Regions from separate parts of the Caballeronia jiangsuensis genome, predicted to be linked through region 2. Evidence: predicted binding sites of a transcription regulator. Region 2 holds the regulator's gene; the other holds the start of a gene.
The links. Region 2 encodes FNR, which switches genes on or off when oxygen is low (the NO sensors DNR and NnrR bind a similar motif). Its sites were predicted from a motif close to TTGATNNNNATCAA; they were not measured.
Positions count from the first base shown of each region.

Region 1: the regulator FNR is predicted to act here: its motif matches at 6,558-6,571, upstream of PQR08_RS22965 (OmpW/AlkL family protein).

Region 1 covers NZ_JAQQDB010000022.1:110,560-119,278, forward strand. Annotated here, with positions in the region: gene PQR08_RS22935 (methyl-accepting chemotaxis protein) at 1-1,180, opposite strand, end outside; gene PQR08_RS22940 (aminotransferase class V-fold PLP-dependent enzyme) at 1,387-2,643, shown strand; gene PQR08_RS22945 (NAD-dependent protein deacetylase) at 2,647-3,540, opposite strand; gene PQR08_RS22950 (zinc-binding alcohol dehydrogenase family protein) at 3,661-4,671, shown strand; gene PQR08_RS22955 (GFA family protein) at 4,680-5,078, opposite strand; gene PQR08_RS22960 (hypothetical protein) at 5,095-5,655, opposite strand; gene PQR08_RS22965 (OmpW/AlkL family protein) at 5,857-6,474, opposite strand; gene PQR08_RS22970 (hypothetical protein) at 6,705-6,998, shown strand; gene PQR08_RS22975 (hypothetical protein) at 7,001-7,525, opposite strand; gene PQR08_RS22980 (GlxA family transcriptional regulator) at 7,664-8,632, opposite strand.
Region 2 covers NZ_JAQQDB010000006.1:204,516-213,234, forward strand. Annotated here, with positions in the region: gene PQR08_RS08795 (GTPase) at 1-627, shown strand, start outside; gene PQR08_RS08800 (MFS transporter) at 883-2,229, shown strand; gene PQR08_RS08805 (hypothetical protein) at 2,252-2,446, opposite strand; gene PQR08_RS08810 (putative universal stress family protein) at 2,497-3,324, opposite strand; gene PQR08_RS08815 (universal stress protein) at 3,540-3,986, shown strand; gene PQR08_RS08820 (hypothetical protein) at 4,018-4,314, shown strand; gene PQR08_RS08825 (DUF1488 family protein) at 4,397-4,702, shown strand; gene fnr (fumarate/nitrate reduction transcriptional regulator Fnr) at 4,678-5,412, opposite strand; gene PQR08_RS08835 (response regulator) at 5,575-6,222, opposite strand; gene PQR08_RS08840 (PAS domain-containing sensor histidine kinase) at 6,300-7,394, opposite strand; gene PQR08_RS08845 (hypothetical protein) at 7,441-7,671, opposite strand; gene PQR08_RS08850 (hypothetical protein) at 7,736-7,996, opposite strand; gene PQR08_RS08855 (pyrrolo-quinoline quinone) at 8,280-8,719, shown strand, end outside.

The DNA of each region.
Region 1 (8,719 bases), on a different contig from region 2:
CCTGCTCACCCGCCCGCGCCGCTTCAACGGCCGCGTTGAGCGCGAGAATATTGGTCTGGAACGCGATGCCTTCGATGATCCCCGTGATCTCCGCGATCTTGCCCGAGCTGTCGCTGATGCCGTTCATCGTCTCGACCACGCGGCCGACGACATCGCTGCCCTTCTTCGCGATATCCGATGCATTCGACGCGAGCGAACTCGCCTGCTGCGCGTTCTCGGCGTTCTGACGCACGGTGGACGTGAGCTCTTCCATGCTCGCCGCCGTTTCCTGCAAGGACGCGGCCTGTTCTTCGGTGCGCTGGCTCAGATCGGTGTTGCCGGTGGCGAGCTCCTTCGCCGCGCCGCCGACCAAGCCGCTGCTTTCGCGCACGCGGCCCACGGTTTCGGTGAGACGCGCGTTCATCGTCGCGAGCGCACGCAGCAGGTCGCCGGTTTCGTCCTTCGTTTCGGCGACGATATGGCTCGTCAGATCGCCGCGCGCCACCGTCTGCGCGATGCCGACCGCCTCGCCGATCGGTGTCGTGATCGAGCGCGTGATCGCCATGCCCGCAGCGACCGCGAAGAGCGCCGCCGCCGTGCACAGCGCGATCAGCACGTTGCGCTGCATCTCGTAGCTGGCTGCGTCTGCGCGCACGATTTCCTCGCGGCGCGAGGCGGTGTAGGTCGCGTAATCGTCGGTGGCCTTCACCAGTTGCGCGAGCAGCGGGCGGCATTCGTCGTCCATCTTCTGGATCGCCTCGTCACGCTTGCCCGCGAGCGCGAGTCCGACGATATTTGTCGCGACCGGCCCGTATAAGCCCTCCACACGTCCCATTTCGGCGACGAGGCTCTTCGCCTTTTCGCTGGTATCGGTCGCGGCGGCGATCATGTCGTTGAGTTGCTTCAGACGCGCCTGCACGTCGTCGTGCGCGCGCAGGACATCGGCTTTCTCGAGATCGAGGTCGGACTGCTTCGTGACGAGCACGAGATTGCGCGCGGCGATCGCGCGGCGGTCGACAGCCGTGCGAATCTGACTGGCCACGTCGGCTCGCGCGTTGATACCGTTCACATAGTGCGCGAAGCCGTCCGTCGCGACGGACAGCGCGCGCAGTGACATGCCCGCCACAAGCACGACCAGTACAGCCAGAATACCGAATCCAGCGACCAACTTATTTTTGATCGTGATGTTCTTGAGGTTCATGTTTTGGGTTCTCTCAGGGTCCGTTCAAGGGGACATACGGCGTGATCTCAACGCTCTTCTTGCTGATTACGGCCCGCCAAAATTGCTCTGAAGGGCAAAAGATGCAAATAGTCTGCACTTTGTCCAAGTTAAACCGGTAATTCCGTTACGATGCATCACGTCATCTTGAGTAAATATTGCCTTTTCTTCACGGAACATTCAGAACGATGCCCGACATCCTCGACTACCGCACACCCGAATTCGAAGCCGCGCTCGCTGCGCTCCCATCCACGCCGGCAGCCGGCCTCGCCACCGACGAAAATTACTGGGACGCGGTGCGCGGACTGTGGCGCCAGTCGGATGCGCTGATCAATCTGGAGAACGGCTTCTGGGGTGCGATGACCGAGCCGGTCAAGGCGATGTTCCATCACTGGACCGAGCGCGTGAACCACGAGACGACATTGCTGATCCGTCCGCATCTGATGACGCTGTATCAGGGCTTGCGCGAGCGCGTCGCGAAGGAGATGGGCTGTGCGGTCGAGGAGATCGAGCTGACGCGCAATGCGACCGAAGCGCTGCTCGCGCTCATCAGCGGCTACAACCGTCTGGCGCCCGGCGACACCGTGCTCTACAGCGATCTCGACTACCCCTGCGGCAAGGACGCGATGGAATGGCTGCGCGAGCGGCGCGGCGTCACGCCCGTGCGCATCACGATGCCCGAGCCGGCCACGCGCGAAGCCGTTCTCGAAACCTACGCGAAAGCCTTGAGCGCGCATCCGCGCACGCGGCTCGTGCTGCTCTCGCATGTGTGCTTCGCGACGGGTCTCGTGTTGCCGGTCGCGGACATATCGGCGATGGCGAAGGAAGCGGGCGCGGACGTGATCGTCGATGCGGCGCATTCGTGGGGCCAGCTCGATTTCGACGTGCCCGACCTGAACGCACCGTTCGCCGCGCTGAATCTGCACAAGTGGATCGGCGCGCCGCTCGGCTGCGGTGCGATCTATATCCGTAAGGGACACGTCGCATCTATCGATCCGTATTTCGGTGACCGCACCTGGCCCGCCGACGATATCCGCGCGCGCGTGCACACCGGCTCGCCGAACTTTGCCGCGTGGTTCACGCTGCCCGCGGCGCTGGATGTGCATCGGGCGATCGGCTCGAAGGCGAAGGAAGCGCGCTTGCGTGCCTTGCGCGATGCCTGGGCGAAACCCGCGCGCACGCTGCCCGGCGTGCAGATCATGACGCCGGATGATCCGTCGATGACTGCCGGCATCACTGCCTTCCGGCTGCACGGACGCGCGACGAAAGCAGGCTGCGATGCGATCGTCGCCGCGCTGCGCGAGCGCTTCGGCGTGTTCACGGTGACGCGCCCCGGTCCCGACTCGGGCGAAGTCGTGCGCGTGACGCCCGCCCTGTTCTCGCGCATGTCGGACGCCGAGCGCCTGCTCGAAGGCATCGAAGCGCTTTCGCGCGAATCGAAGTAACCGCTAGCCCGCCACCGGCCGCGCATCGAGGCGCTCGATCAATCGTTCGAGCGCCTCCGAGCACGGCGCTTCGACTTTCAGCGCGAGGAGCGCATCGGCGCGCGTCTTGCCGATGTTGATCGCGGCGATCGGCTTGCCGCTATTCGCGGCCCACTCGCAAAAGCGATAGCCCGAGTACACCATCAGCGACGAACCGACGACGAGCATCGCGTCGGCGGCTTCGAGCGAGCGCGCCGCGTCGTCGACGAGCACGCGCGGCACGCTTTCGCCGAAGAACACCACGTCGGGCTTGAGCACGCCGCCGCAGCGCGTGCAGCCGGGTACATCGAACGATGCGAAGTCGAGATCCTCGATATGCGCGTCGCCGTCCGGCACCGCAGGCGCCGTGTGGCCGACGAAATCCGGATTCGCCGCTTCGAGCATGCGCTGCACCGCCGCGCGCGTATGCCGCTCGCCGCATTCGATGCAGCGCACCCGCCCGATATTGCCGTGCAACTCGATCACATCGGGATTGCCCGCACGAATGTGCAGCCCATCGACATTCTGCGTGACGAGCCGATGCACCCGCGAGCGCGCATCGAGCGCCCGTAGCGCATGATGCGCGGCGTTCGGCTGCGCGTTCTGCACGACCGGCCAGCCGATGAGACTGCGCGCCCAGTAGCGGCGGCGCGCGTAATCCGAGCCGAGAAAGTCTTTCAGCAATATCGGCGCACGGCCCGTGCGCTGCCCTTCGCGGTCGCGATAACAGGGAATGCCCGACTCGGTACTGATGCCCGCTCCCGACAGCACGAAAAGCCGCGGATGCCGCTCGACGAATTCATGAAGCTGCTGCACGTGCCGTCCTTTTTGCGTGTTTTGCGGGGTTCGCTCTGGTGGAAATATAAGGCGAAACCGCACGCGCCGCTGGCCGCGATTCTGGCCTTACCACTTTTTAGATATCGAAATTGGCTTGACCAAATCGCCGGGCATCGTTAGATTGTCGGACGCCCCACTCCAAAGACACCACGAGACAAAAGCATGCTGACCGTCATCTGCGAAACGCCCGGAACCCTGAAAGCCGAACAGCGCGAGAAGCCGCGGCGCGGCGAGAACGAAGTGCTGTTGCGCGTGAAGCGCGTCGGCGTGTGCGGCACCGACCTGCACATCTTCACCGGCAATCAGCCCTATCTCTCGTATCCGCGAGTGATGGGCCACGAGTTGTCCGGCGTGATCGAGGAAGCGGACCCGGCGAGCGGCCTGAAAGCGGGCGATACCGTCTACGTGATGCCCTATCTGTCGTGCGGCGAGTGCATCGCGTGCCTTCAGGGCAAGACCAACTGCTGCGTGAACATCCAGGTGCTCGGCGTGCATCGCGACGGCGCGTTCACCGAGTATCTGAATCTGCCCGCGCAATTCGTCCACAAGGCCGAGGGCGTCACGCTCGATCAGGCCGCGATGATCGAATTCCTCGCGATCGGCGCGCACGCCGTGCGCCGCGCGGACGTGAAGCCGGGTCAGCGCGTGCTGGTCGTCGGCACGGGTCCGATCGGCATGGCGGCCATCACGTTCGCGCGTCTGCGCGGCGCGAACGTGACCGCGCTCGACACGCGCGAAGATCGCCTCGCGTTCTGCAAGCGCGAACTGAAAGTGGACGCCACCGTGCAGATCGGCGAGCACGACAAGCAGGCGTTGTCGGCACTCACGAACGGTGAATTCTTCGATGTGGTCTTCGACGCGACCGGCAATTCGCGCGCGATGGAACGCGGCTTCGAGTTCATCGCGCACGGCGGGAAGTACGTGCTGGTATCGATCGTGCCGGATCGCATCTCGTTCGCCGATCCCGAGTTCCACAAGCGCGAGGCGACGCTGCTCGCGAGCCGCAACGCGACGCCCGAAGACTTCGAGACCGTGCTCGCGGCGATGCGCAAGGGCGAAGTGCCGACCGATGCGCTCAACACGCATCGCCTGACGTTGAGCGATGTGCCCGAGCAATTCGCGTCGCTGCTCGATCCGAAGGCGGGCGTCGTGAAGGCGATCGTCGAGTGCTGATGGTTTGATCAGGGCGCGCCGCGTGCAAAGCGCGGCCGTCCCTGCGCGTCGTGCCAGGGCTCGGCGCTCTTGCACCAGATTTCGTACTGCGGCGGATAAAGACCGGTCTCGTCGAAGATGCCAGTCGGCACCTCGATTTCATCGACGCCATCGAACGCCAGATAGACCGGCGAGCCGCACGACGGGCAGTGATGGCGTTTGCCTGTCGTCGAACTTTCCCATGCCACCGTGTCGCCCGTGACCTGAAACGCGTCGCGCGGAAAGATCGCATAGACGCCGAACGGCGCGCCGTGAATGCGCCGGCACGTCATGCAGTGGCACAGATTCACTTCGTTCGGTTCGCCCAGCACACGCACGCGCACCGCGCCGCATGCGCATCCGCCTTCGTGGATCGGCTGGGCATTCATGCGGCGCTGTGACGGTTCATCGCGTGAAGTAGCCGCGATTCTGCATGCACTCGCTGTACGCGCGCCAGTAGCGCGTCATCGGCGGTTCGGGCGGCGGCAGCGGCGGCATCTTCATGTCGCCGCCGTAGATCGCATCCGATGCGCCGGACGCGCCAGCCGCCATCGATGCGGGCACCGCAGGCATGCCGGGCATCGGACCGGACGCGCCGGGCAGCCCGGAAGCACCCGAGACTCTCCCCGGCGGCAAGCTCGATGCCGCGATCGCCGCCGAAGCGCCCGATGCCGGCGCGGCAGCGGAAGCCGCGAGCGCGCCCGACGCGCCCGCCGGCAAAGGCGGTTCGAGCGGACGCGGCGGCGTCAGCACGCGCGTTTCGCGCTGGGCGTCGCGTGGCGGCGTCTGTGGCTCGCGCGCGACGTTCACCTTGGTCGTCTGATTGGCATAACCGTAGCAGGCGGCGTTATCGACCGATTGCTGCCACGCGCTCTGGCTGCGTCCGGGCAGGGCGAGCGGCTGTTGCGCGGCAGCGGCGCCACACGCCGCGAGCAGAGCGATTCCCGCGTAAGTGGAAGGTCTCATTGGCTTGCAGTTCCCCGATGCGGTTTTATTAGTCGTTGCAGCTCACGCACCGTTCGCGCATGCGCGAGCGGAGCGAGTCTGCGCCGGGCCTGCTGCAAAGGATACCGCGACCGCGAAACCGTCCACGCCAGAAGCACCGGTATCTTCCGCCAATTTCCAGACGGAACGCGGGGCGGCGCACACTCGCCGGGAAAACGCGCGTCAGAACTTCATGCCGACGCCGATACCCACGACCCACGGATCGATCTTGAGCGAGCCGAGATCGGCGCCGTCCGCCGACGCGCTCGTGCGCATCCAGATCTTCTTCAGGTCCGCGTTGACGAAGAGATTCTTCGCGACCTGCACATCGACGCCGGCCTGCAGCGCCGGGCCGAAGCTGCTGTGTCTGATCGACACCGGCGTGTCGCCCGCCTTCAGCTTGTCGTTATAGAAAACCGTGTAGTTCACCCCCGCGCCGACATACGGACGCACACGGCCCGCGTGATTGAAGTGGTATTGCAGGAGCAGCGTCGGCGGCAGCACGTTCACGCCGCCAAGCGCGCCGATATTCGACGTCACCTGATGCCGCGACGTGGCGAGAATCAGTTCGACGCCGATCTCGTCGCGGATCATGTAGGTGAAATCGAGTTCGGGCACGATCGCGTTGTTCACATCGACACCGAGCGTGCCGAGTGCGCCGCCCGCATGCACATCCGGCTGGATGCTGATCGCGCGCAGACGCACCAGAATGTCGCCCGCGTGAATGCCGCTCATCGAATCACCCGACGGTGCATCGCCCGCCGCGTGCGCCCTGCCCGCAAACAAGGACGCGCATGCCATCACCATTGCCCCGAAGACTTTCTTCATTTCTATCTTTCCCACGTTAAATACGGGGATTCTCCCGGGCGGGCGCGCACGCGCCATTGACCGGGCTCAACGCGCAAGCACGCGCGCACAGCCAGCGGCGACAAGGCTTGAGCAACGACAATCGTGCGGTCGAACGCCGCAAGCGGCGGGTCCGCGCTTTGCTAGAAGAAGGGAAAGTACAAGGCGATAAACGGAGGCAGCAGATGAGACCCAAAATCGGCACACTCGGGCGCATGACGGGGATTCTGCTCGGCGGCACGCTGGCCGTCGTGGCGAGCGCTCAGCAAGCGCCGCAAAAACCGAAACAGCTCCAATACGACAGCACGCCCGCGTATCAGGAGAAAAACGTCACGCCGCCTGCGACTGCGGCCGCGAACGCGAGCGATGCGCTCAAGACACGTCCGGGCAAGACGTCATCGGGCAAAGGCGCCGCGCCCGACCGGCCGAACGGGATCGGCTTCGATGCGGGCGCAAGCGGCATGGGCAAGAAGCAATAAGGTTACGCGTCGGCGGGCTTGTCGGGCCACGGCCATGTCGAATAGCGCGATGGCTTCTCGGACTTGGCCTTGCCCTTCTGCTTCTGAGGAGCGGGTGCGGAAGCGGGAACGGGAGCCGGAGTGCTCGCCGCGTGCGCAGGCTCCGCGCTCTCCGCAATCTCTGGCAACGCCTCGCCGAACCACGGCACTTCCTTGCGACGCTCTTCCACGTATGCATCCCAACCCTTCGCGTTGTCCGCGAAGAGATCGTGCTTCACGGTGTTGGCGAGCAGCGGGCGATTGAGCGTTTCGTCGAGGAGGGCTTTCGGCCACACGAAGAACGCGCCCGATGCACGGCGGATGAAATCGCGCGGCGCCATCTTCGGGTCGATGAAGCCGAGCAGCGTGAAGCCTGCAAGCGCCTCGTTGCCCTTCACCGCTTCGCCGATGCTCGCGTATTCGTCGGCGCATTGGCTCAGGCAAAACACCGACTCAAGCACGTCGCCGAGGTGCAGCAGCAACGCGCGTCGTTCGTAGGGATCTTGCATGGCGGTCTCATGTTTCGTCATTCGCTGTTCCGATATGTCGAGGGTGGATTCTGCGGCGCGCGCACAGTGCCGCACGTGCCGCGTTCATCACGAATTTTAACGAACTCGGCGTAACACGTCGGCGCGCGATCACGCGAGTCACTTCGTAAAGCGCGTGCGAAAACTCAGCCGATAGTCGTTCGGCGACACACCGAGCCGCCGCGTGAACACGAGCCGCATGCGATCCGCCGTGCCGAAGCCGCAATCGTAGGCGACGGTTTTCAGCGGCGTGTCGCTACTCTCGAGCACATTGCGGGCCGCGTCGACACGCGCGCGTTCGACGAACTCATGCGGCGTCATCTGCGCGAGCTGCACGAAGGCGCGCGCGAAGTTGCGCTCGCTCATGCCGGCGACGCTCGCCAGTTGCGCGACCGACAGCCGCTCGCCGATATGCTCCATCACATAGGCCTGCACTTTCGCGACCGGCGATGTTTCGTCGGCGGGTGCGCTCAGATACGGGCTGAATTGCGACTGGCCGCCGCGACGCTGCGCGAACACGACGAGGCGCTTCGCGACCGCGAGCGCGACCTGCGCGCCGTGATCTTCGGCGACGAGCGCGAGCGCGACATCGATGCCCGCCGTCACGCCCGCCGACGTGACGAGCCTGCCGTCGCGCATGTAGATGCGATCCAGCTCGACGCGTGCGCGCGGAAAACGCTCCGCGAGGCGCGGCGCGTTCTGCCAGTGCGTGGTCACATCGCGGCCGTCGAGCAGGCCCGCGTGTCCGAGCGCGAACGCGCCCGTGCAGATCGAGCCGTAGCGCTCGCAGTGCGAGGCGACATCCGCGAGCCAGTGGGTCAGACGGGGATCGGGATCATCGACGGGAAGCGCCGGGCCGCCCGCGACGAGCGCGGTGCCGTAACGCCGATCCGCTTCGTCGAAAGACAGATCCGCGACGAGCCGCGTGCCGTTCGATGCGCGCACGATGCGCTCTTCCGGACCGACGAGCGTGATCTCATACGCGCACGATGGCGCAATGAAGCCGTTTGCTTCCGCGAACACATCGACGGGACCGGCCACATCGAGCGCCTGCACGCCCTGGAAGATTGCGATAGCAACTGTACGCATCGAATGGAAGGTCCGTGATGAGCGCGCATGGCAGAAGACGGCGTGCGCCTGGCAGGCTTCGACGCGTCGTTTCGATTGAGACGTGAA
Region 2 (8,719 bases):
AAGCTCTACGCGGCGCTGATGGCGATTGCCGAAGAGACGTTGGCTTATAAGCGGCGCAAGCAGGCCGAAGTGTTCCTGCATCATCTGGAAGAAAACGTGATGAGCGCATTGTGCCGCGACGTGTACGCGTTGCTTGCTAACCTGCGCGCGTTATCGGATGCGGCTATCGTGGCGCTCGAACAGCGGCAGGAGCAGATCGCGAATGCCGTGCGGCGCAGCGTCGCTCCGACCTTGCCGGCATTGCTCGATGCGCATTCGTCCTCACGCGACGTGAAAGCTATCGTCGATCGCTTATCGCAGGCGATCTTCGAATCGTTTTCGCGCGAGGCAAACGAACGGCTTCATGATTACGTCGTCGAACCGGACGCCTCGCTCGCGGTTATTCACCTCGATGACGATGCCGCGTTCGATGACACCGTCGCCGGTATCGACTATCAGCGCCTGCACGCCGCGCTGGGCAATGCGATTCGTCAACATATCCTGCGCCTTTGCCGCGACGCGACCGCGCAATGCGGGACTTCGATTGAACGATCGATCGATCAGGCCGCGCGATTGCAGGACGTTTTGCAAACCCATGAAACGAACCTGCTCGATCTGAAAGACCGGCTTCGCGCCGAATTCAATTAAGCGAAAGCGGATAACTTCTTTCATTCCCGAAAGGTATAGCCGGGCACCAATTCGGTATTGGACGGTGTATAACCGGCTCGCCTATCCTGAGCCGACTAACACATAAGAACGTCAGCGCAGGAATTCATCAGCCCGCCTCGACTTTTGCTGCTCTTCGGAATCGGCAAGGGAAACGCGCGCGCGTGCATCGAGCCGTCGAATCAATCGAAATAGAAAACGCGGATTTAAAGCAAGTCCTACATTAAAGGAGACACCATGCGTCATATCGACGTTCAAAAGTTATGCGACGAAGCCCGGTTCAGAAAGTTTCATTTGCTGCTTCTCTGCTGGTGCGCGCTCATCATTATTTTCGATGGATACGATCTCGCCGTCGTCGGAATCGCGCTTCCGTCGATCATGAGCGACATGGGCATTCAACCGACGAGCGCCGGATTCATGGTGAGTTCCGCCTTGCTCGGCATGATGCTCGGCGCGGTGTTCCTCGGAACGATCGCCGACAGAATCGGCCGGGTGCCCGCAATCGTGATTTGTCTCCTGCTGTTCAGCGTATTCACGGCGGCCGCGGGATTCACACGCGACCCCGTGATCTTCGGCATTGCCCGCTTTCTCGCGGGACTCGGCATCGGCGGTGTTATGCCGAACGTCGTCGCGCAGATGACGGAGTATTCGCCGCGCAAGATCCGCAGCACGATGGTGACGGTGATGTTCAGCGGATATTCCATCGGCGGCATGCTTGCGGCGCTCGTCGGCAAGGCGATGATCGAGCGCTACGGCTGGCAATCGGTGTTCATTGCCGCGGGCTTTCCGGCTCTGCTTGCGCCCGTAATTTTGAAGTACATGCCCGAGTCGCTTGCGTTCCTGATTCGAAACAATCGCGCGGATAACCTGAAACGCATTCTTCCGCGCGTCGACCCAGCATACGTGCCGCAGCAAGGCGACAACTTCTCGCTCTCCGACCGCGAAGCCGTCCCCGGCTCGACGATCGCACGACTCTTCGCCGAAGGTCGCGGCCTGAGCACGGTCATGTTGTGGATCGCGTTCTTCATGTGCCTCTTCATGGTCTACGCGCTGAGTTCATGGCTCACAAAGCTTATGGCGAGTGCCGGACATAGCCTCGGCTCGGCCCTCACGTTCGTGCTCGTCCTGAACTTCGGCGCGATGATCGGTGCGATCGGCGGCGGATGGCTCGCCGACCGCTTCAACATCAAATACGTCCTCATCGCGATGTACGCGCTCGCGGCTATCTCCATCAGCCTGCTGGGCGTGAAGGTACCGATCGGTGTGCTGTTTTTCCTTGTCGGCCTGGCGGGCGCATCGACCATCGGCACGCAGATCGTCACCTATGCGTTCGCCGGCCAGTTCTATCCGATGGCCATTCGATCGACGGGCATCGGCTGGGCGTCGGGCATCGGGCGCAGCGGTGCGATTCTCGCGCCCATCGTGATCGGTTTTCTCGTGAGCCGCGCGTTGCCGCTTCAGCAGAACTTCGTCGCGATTGCCATTCCTGGCGTCATCGCGATGCTGGCGGTGTGCCTGATCGATTCGCGCCGTTCACCGCGAAAAGCTGGCGCCATTCCCGCTGCGCAGGCCGATCCGGTTTGAAGCAATTGCGCGCGCCCCGCAATCATTCCTTTCGAGGTTTCGGCTGCCGGGGCTTCTGCGGCTCGGAAGGGGCGCCGCGTTGCGTCGGCGCCCTCGTGCATGCATCCGGCGGCGTGGCATAAGGCACGTCGTCGCAGCAGCACGCGTAGACCGGAAAGCCGTACGCGTTCGTGCGGACGATGGTCGTCGGCCCGTGCAGCGGGCATACCGCTTTCATGGCGCCTCCTGAAATCCGATAGTCGACGTGTCTATCGTACACGGCGCACATCAATGCGACATCAGCACCGGCACGGTCATCGATTGCAGGAAGGTGCGCGTCGCGCCGCCGAGCACGAGTTCGCGCCAGCGCGCATGACCGTAGCCGCCCATCACGACGAGATCCGCGCCGAGATCGGCGGCGCGCGATAGGAGGATGTCGCCCGCCGATGCATCCGCGCCGCTCGCGCCCGACACGATATCGACCTCCACGCCATGCCGCGCGATGCAAGCGGCGATGTCCGCGTCCGCGATGCGTTCGTCCGCTTTCTCATCGACCCTGACGATGGTCGCGCGCCCGGCCGCCTTCAGCAATGGCAACGCGTCGTGGACCGCGCGCGCAGCTTCGCGGCCGCCATCCCACGCGATCATCGGAAACCGGCCGATGGAGGGAAAGAAACCGGTGCAGGGCACGAGCAGCACCGGACGTCCCGCGGACAGGATGAGATTTTCGCGAAAGCCGTCGCCGATATAGGACTCGGGATCGCCGGGATCGTCCTGGCCCGCGATCACGAGATCGGCGCAGCGCGCGTGATGCGGCACCGCATGGTCCGCCGGTTCGGCTGGCGCGAGCCATTCGCCCGATACGCCCGCACGGTTCAATTCCGCGTGAAAGAGCCGTTCCAGCGCGCCGGCCTGTTCGCGGCGCACGGCCGCCCGCGCTTCGTAATAGGCGGCGGTGCCGGCCATCACGTTGAACGCGCGCGCGTTCGGCTCGAAAACCGAATAGAGGCCGATCACATACGCGTCGAATTGCCTCGCGAGTTGCAGCGCGGTTTCCAGACGGGGATGGGCGCGCACGCTCGTATCGAGGTGCACGAGGATCGTCTTGTAGCTCATCGAATGACTCCTGGAGTCCACTGAGAGTTGATGGCCCCGAGTCTAAGGAGACGCCGCCATTGTTCGCTTGACTCAGATCAACGGAAGCGGGGTCGCGCGCCGATGCGCTTGCGCTTGATTCAGGTCAATTGCGCAGACGGGCACCGCGATAGAGTGAGTGCGTTCGCCGCGCCGTGTGGGCGATCGCATCGCACAGACGTGAAGGACGAAAGACGATGTACCGCAATATCCTGGTTGCGCTCGATGGCAGTGAATGCTCGCAACGCGCGCTCGACGAGGCGATCCGTATCGGCGCGCTCGCCAGGGTGTACATCGTCTTCGTCATCGACGTGGCCGCGCTTTCGTCGTTTCCTGCGCAGTATCGCGTGAGCGTGCGCGAGGACGGCACGCGCACGCTGGAGACCGCGCAGGCGCGCGCGATCGCGGCCGGCATCGACTGCGAAACCGAACTCGCCGAAACGCGCAACGTGACCGACACGATCGCGAAATGCCTGCAGCGACGCGCGGCGCATATGCCCGCCGATCTCGTCGTGATGGGCACGCATGGCCGGACCGGATTGCGGCGGCTTGCGCTTGGCAGCGTCGCCGAAGCTTTCGTCAGACGCTCGACGTGTCCCGTGCTGCTGATGCGTGCGTCGAATGGTGAGGGCAAGGATGGGTGAGGATCATCGGCCTGACAGGAGAAACAATCACATGGGCCTCGGAATGCAGATCGCCTACCTCGGCTTTTCCGGCTCGAACGTGATCGAACGGGAAGCGGGCGTCGAACTCGTGCGGCTTGCGGGCGTCGCGACGGATATCGTCGATTGCCGGCTCACGATCAAGGCCTGTCCCGATCCGTCAGGGCAACCCGTCTACGATGCGCAACTGGTGCTTCTCACGCGCGACTCCGAGCAGGTCACGGTGCAACGCAACGCCGACGCCGACCCGACCGTGGCGATGCATCACGCCTTCGACGACGCCGTGCGAATCCTGCGCGAGCGGTATTGATCCAGATCAATACGCAGCGCGAATTCATGGCCGAGACTCAGTGGATATGCGCCGCAGGTCGAAACCATTGCGAGGTATCGGCATGAACATCACCTTTCCCAGCCAGCCGCCCGTCTATCAGGGCGATGTCCCTTCACTCACGTTCGCCGCCTTCGCCGATGGCGAGCGCATCGCGTGCACCATTTCCGCCGAGGCGCTGGAAGATCACTTCGGTGCTGCGTCGTGGCGGGAGGAAGATTTACAGCAGGCTTTCGAGAGCCATCGCTCGTCGATCGAAGGGGCCGCCGAACATGTGCTGAGCCGCGTCGGCGGCACATCGGTCATGCTGCGCAGCGGATTTTTCCGCTTCCGTCAGGCACGCGCTCAGACTTCTTCGAGCCGGGCCTGATCGAGAATCCGCACGTCGCGGCCGCGCGCATCGATCACGCCGGCTTTCTGCAGCCTGGAGAACATGCGGCTGACGGTTTCGATCTTCAGGCCGAGATAGCTGCCGATTTCTTCGCGCGTCATGCGCAGGACGAACTGCGCCGGCGAATAGCCGCGCGCCTTCATGCGCGTCGAGAGATTGAGCAGGAAGGCCGCGACGCGCTGCTCCGCCGTCATCGTGCCGAGCATCATCATGAGGTTGGATTCGCGCACGATTTCGCCGCACATCACGCGATGCACGTGATGCTGGAGCGCCCTGACTTCGCGGCACAGCAATTCGAGCAGATCGAACGGAATGATGCAGACGACGCTGTCTTCCAGCGCGATCGCATCGCACGTGTGGCGATCGGCGCTCACGCCGTCGAGCCCGAGCGCATCGCCCGGCAGATGAAAACCCGTGACCTGCTCGTGGCCCTCGCGGTGCATGACGACGGTCTTGAAGCATCCGCTGCGCACCGCGTAGAGACTCTGGAACGGATCGCTGCAACGGAAGAGCGTTTCGCCGCGCCGCACCGAGCGCGTCGAGCAGATGATCGCGTCGAGACGTTCGTAATCGACCGGCGATAGATCCGACGGCATGCAGATGCGCTGCATCGAGCATGTCGAACAACGTGTGTTCGTGCGCTTCACCTCGGCTCTCGTGCCGAGAGTCTCTGCGCTCGCGGGAATCATGCTGCGCCTCCTGTCGGACCGGATCGCGCATCGATGCGCGATCCTGAATGCCTCGCATCGGATTATTGGCCGTTTCATCTCGAAAATAAATCGGCGCAGGCGGATCGTGCTGTAGGCGATCGGGAAGCCGTGTAGGGAAACGCTGACACGCGTCGAAACGGATCAGGCGCCGTCGTCGTCGAAAAGCTGATGGCGCACCGCGTAACGCACGAGCGCTGCTTCGTGCGGCATGCGCATCTTGTCGAGGATGCGCGCCTTGTAGGTGCTGACGGTCTTCGCGCTCACACACAGCGCCTCGCCGATATCGCTGATCGACTCGCCCGCGCACAAGCGCCGGAACACCTCGAACTCGCGGTTCGACAGGCGCTGATGCGGCAGCGCGTCGGCGGGTTCGCTGAGGCTCTGCGCGAAGCGTTCGGCCATCGCGAGGCTCACGTAGACGCCGCCCGACGCGACCTTGCCGACCGCCGCGACCAGTTCCGCGCTCGCGCTTTCCTTGGTGATGTATCCCGACGCCCCCGCCTTGAAGGCGCGCGCGGCGTATTGCTGTTCGGCGTGCATGGTGAGCACGAGGATGCGCATTTCGGGCTTTTCGTCCTTGATCTGCTTGAGCAGGTCGAGGCCGCCGCGGCCCGGCATCGAAAGATCGAGCACGAGGACGTCGGCATCGGTCGCGCGTGCGAGCGTGAGGGTGGCCGGTCCGTCGCTCGCTTCGCCGGCGACCTCGAAGCCGTGTGCGTTCGCGAGGATGTGGCGCAGGCCGTCGCGCACGAGTGCATGGTCATCGGCAATCAGCACTCTTATCGTCATCGATGCGATTCCTTTTGTCGACCGACTCGCGCGGAGTTCGAGTTTACCGACGACAGCCTCGTAGCGCTTGATTCAAATCAAGGGAAGCCGTCGCCGGCGCGATGCCCGAGCGGAATCTCCGCGCGAATGCGAAAGCCTTCGCCGGGCGCGCTGCGAAACGCGATGACGCCGCCCAGTTGACGCACGCGCTCGCCCATGCCGAGCAGGCCGAACGCGCCGGCGGCGCGCCCGCGCGTGACATCGGCGCCGCAGCCGTCGTCTTCTATGGTCAGCGTGCAGCGCGACTGCGCGCAGACGATCGCGATGCGCGCCTCGCTGGCCCGCGCATGGCGCACGATGTTCGTGAGCGCTTCCTGAACCAGCCGGAAGACCGAGGTGGAGGCGGTCGTGTCGAATCCGTCTTCCTCGCCTTCGAGATCCAGATGAATCGTCAGATCGTAGCGCCGGCGAAAGTCGCAGGCGAGCCAGTCGATCGCGGCGAAGAGACCGAGGTCGTCGAGCACGGGCGGACGCAGGCCTGCCGCGATGCGCCGCACCGATCCGATGATCGTGTCGATCTGCGCGAGCGATTGCTTCGCGATATGCGCATCGTGCGCGCCGGTGTCGAGGAGGGATATCTGCATCTTCAGCGCGGCGAGTTGCTGACCGAGATCGTCGTGCAGTTCGCGGGCGATCGACGCGCGCTCGTTTTCGAGCGCGCTCTGCACGTGCGCGGAGAGTTCGCGCGCGTGTTGCAGTTCGGTGAGCCGCAACCGGTCGGTCATGTCGCGCGTGACTTTGGCGAAGCCGAGCAGATTGCCGCGCGCGTCGTGCAGCGCGGTGATGACGACGTTCGCCCAGAAGCGGCTCGCATCCTTGCGAACGCGCCAGCCTTCGTCTTCGACGCGCCCGGCCTGCGCCGCTATCGCGAGCTCGCTTTGCGGTTTGCCTGCCGCGATGTCCTCGGGCGGATAGAAGACGGAAAAATGACTGCCGACGATTTCCCGCGCGTCATAGCCCTTGATCCTTTTTGCGCCGTTGTTCCATGTCGCGACGTTGCCGTGCGCGTCGAGCAGGAAGATCGCGTAGTCTTCGACGGCCTCCACGAGAAGCCGGAAAGACGCATCCGTCTGCAGCGAGGGCGAGAGCGGCGCGCGTGGATCGACGGGTTCGGTTGCGGGTGCGTTCGTCATCGTTGCAAGGGGCAGGCGCGCAAGCAACGTGCGACGCGCTGCAATGCTATTGCGTAGTCAGCCGGAAAGGCGGCATGGGCAGTTCGTCGCCATCGAGAAAGGCGGTCGCGCAGCGCACCGCGAAACCGAGCGCGCCGTCCTTGCTTGCGAACGCGCCGAGATTGCCGAGCGAGGTGGCGTGGCCGTCCTCTTCCAGAATCGACGCGGTCGCGACGAACGCATTGCCCACACGAGTGACGGAGGGCTGAAAAGCCGCTCCCCGATGATAGATGATCATAGATTTGACTTGTCGGAATGGTCGGAGGCGCGGGCGGCATGCGTGCCGCGAGTTGCGCCCGGGATCAGGCGTGCTGGTCAACGCGGGCGCCGCTGGAAGGGCGCGGGTGCTGCATGGACTGCCGGTGATCGATCTCGGCCATGCCATAAGCGAACGCGTAGCGGACCGCGCCGGTCGCGCTGGCGAATTCGCCGAGCATGCCGCTCGAGCGGCGCGTGCCGTCCGGTTCCCGGACGATGAGCATCGCGGCATAGCGGTCCTGCTCAAGCACGGCGGTCGCGCTCAGCACATGGCCTTTGTAGATGACATTTTCTGATTGGGTCATCGTTCTCTCAGGTTCTATGTTTTCGGTGGAGTGGCACTTGTGATGCCCTTCATTCCGTAAGCAATAAGCCTAACCGTTCAATTTTTGTCGGCTTATCCGATTTAAGCTTTTTTACTTTTCTCCGGCGTGTGCTTAACTCAGAGGGAAGGGCGCACGGGAGCGAGACCGACCGTTCCGCCAAATCCTAGCCGTCCCCCGACGATCTTTTCCCGTATTAAGCCGCCGCAGACAATAATCGCGAGCATCGGGGGCCGGCCGCTCGTCCCGAAACGGAGATCCGCAGATGAAAGGGCATTTATCGGTTGGCGTGACCGCAGTTGCCATTGCAGCGATCATCGGCGGATGCAGCGGAGGCAGTTCCAGCTCCGATCCGTCCACGACATCCGGAGGCGCGGCATCGGCATCATCGCCGGCTGCGGCGTCGAGTCCGGCGACGCCGGCGTCGCCGGCATCACCCGCATCGTCGGCATCGCCGGCAAGCGGCGCGAGCGCACCGTCGGGCGCGAGCACGCCCGCGACGACCCGGCCGTCCGCATCGACGCCGATGGACGTCACCACGTATCACAACGACATCCGCCGCACCGCGCAGCAGCTCGCCGAAACCAAACTCACGCTGGCCAACGTCAACAGCTCGACATTCGGCAAGCTCGGCTTCTATACCGTCGATGGCGCCGTCGATGCCCAGCCGCTCTTTCTCGGCAACGTGCCGATCGCGGGCGGCAC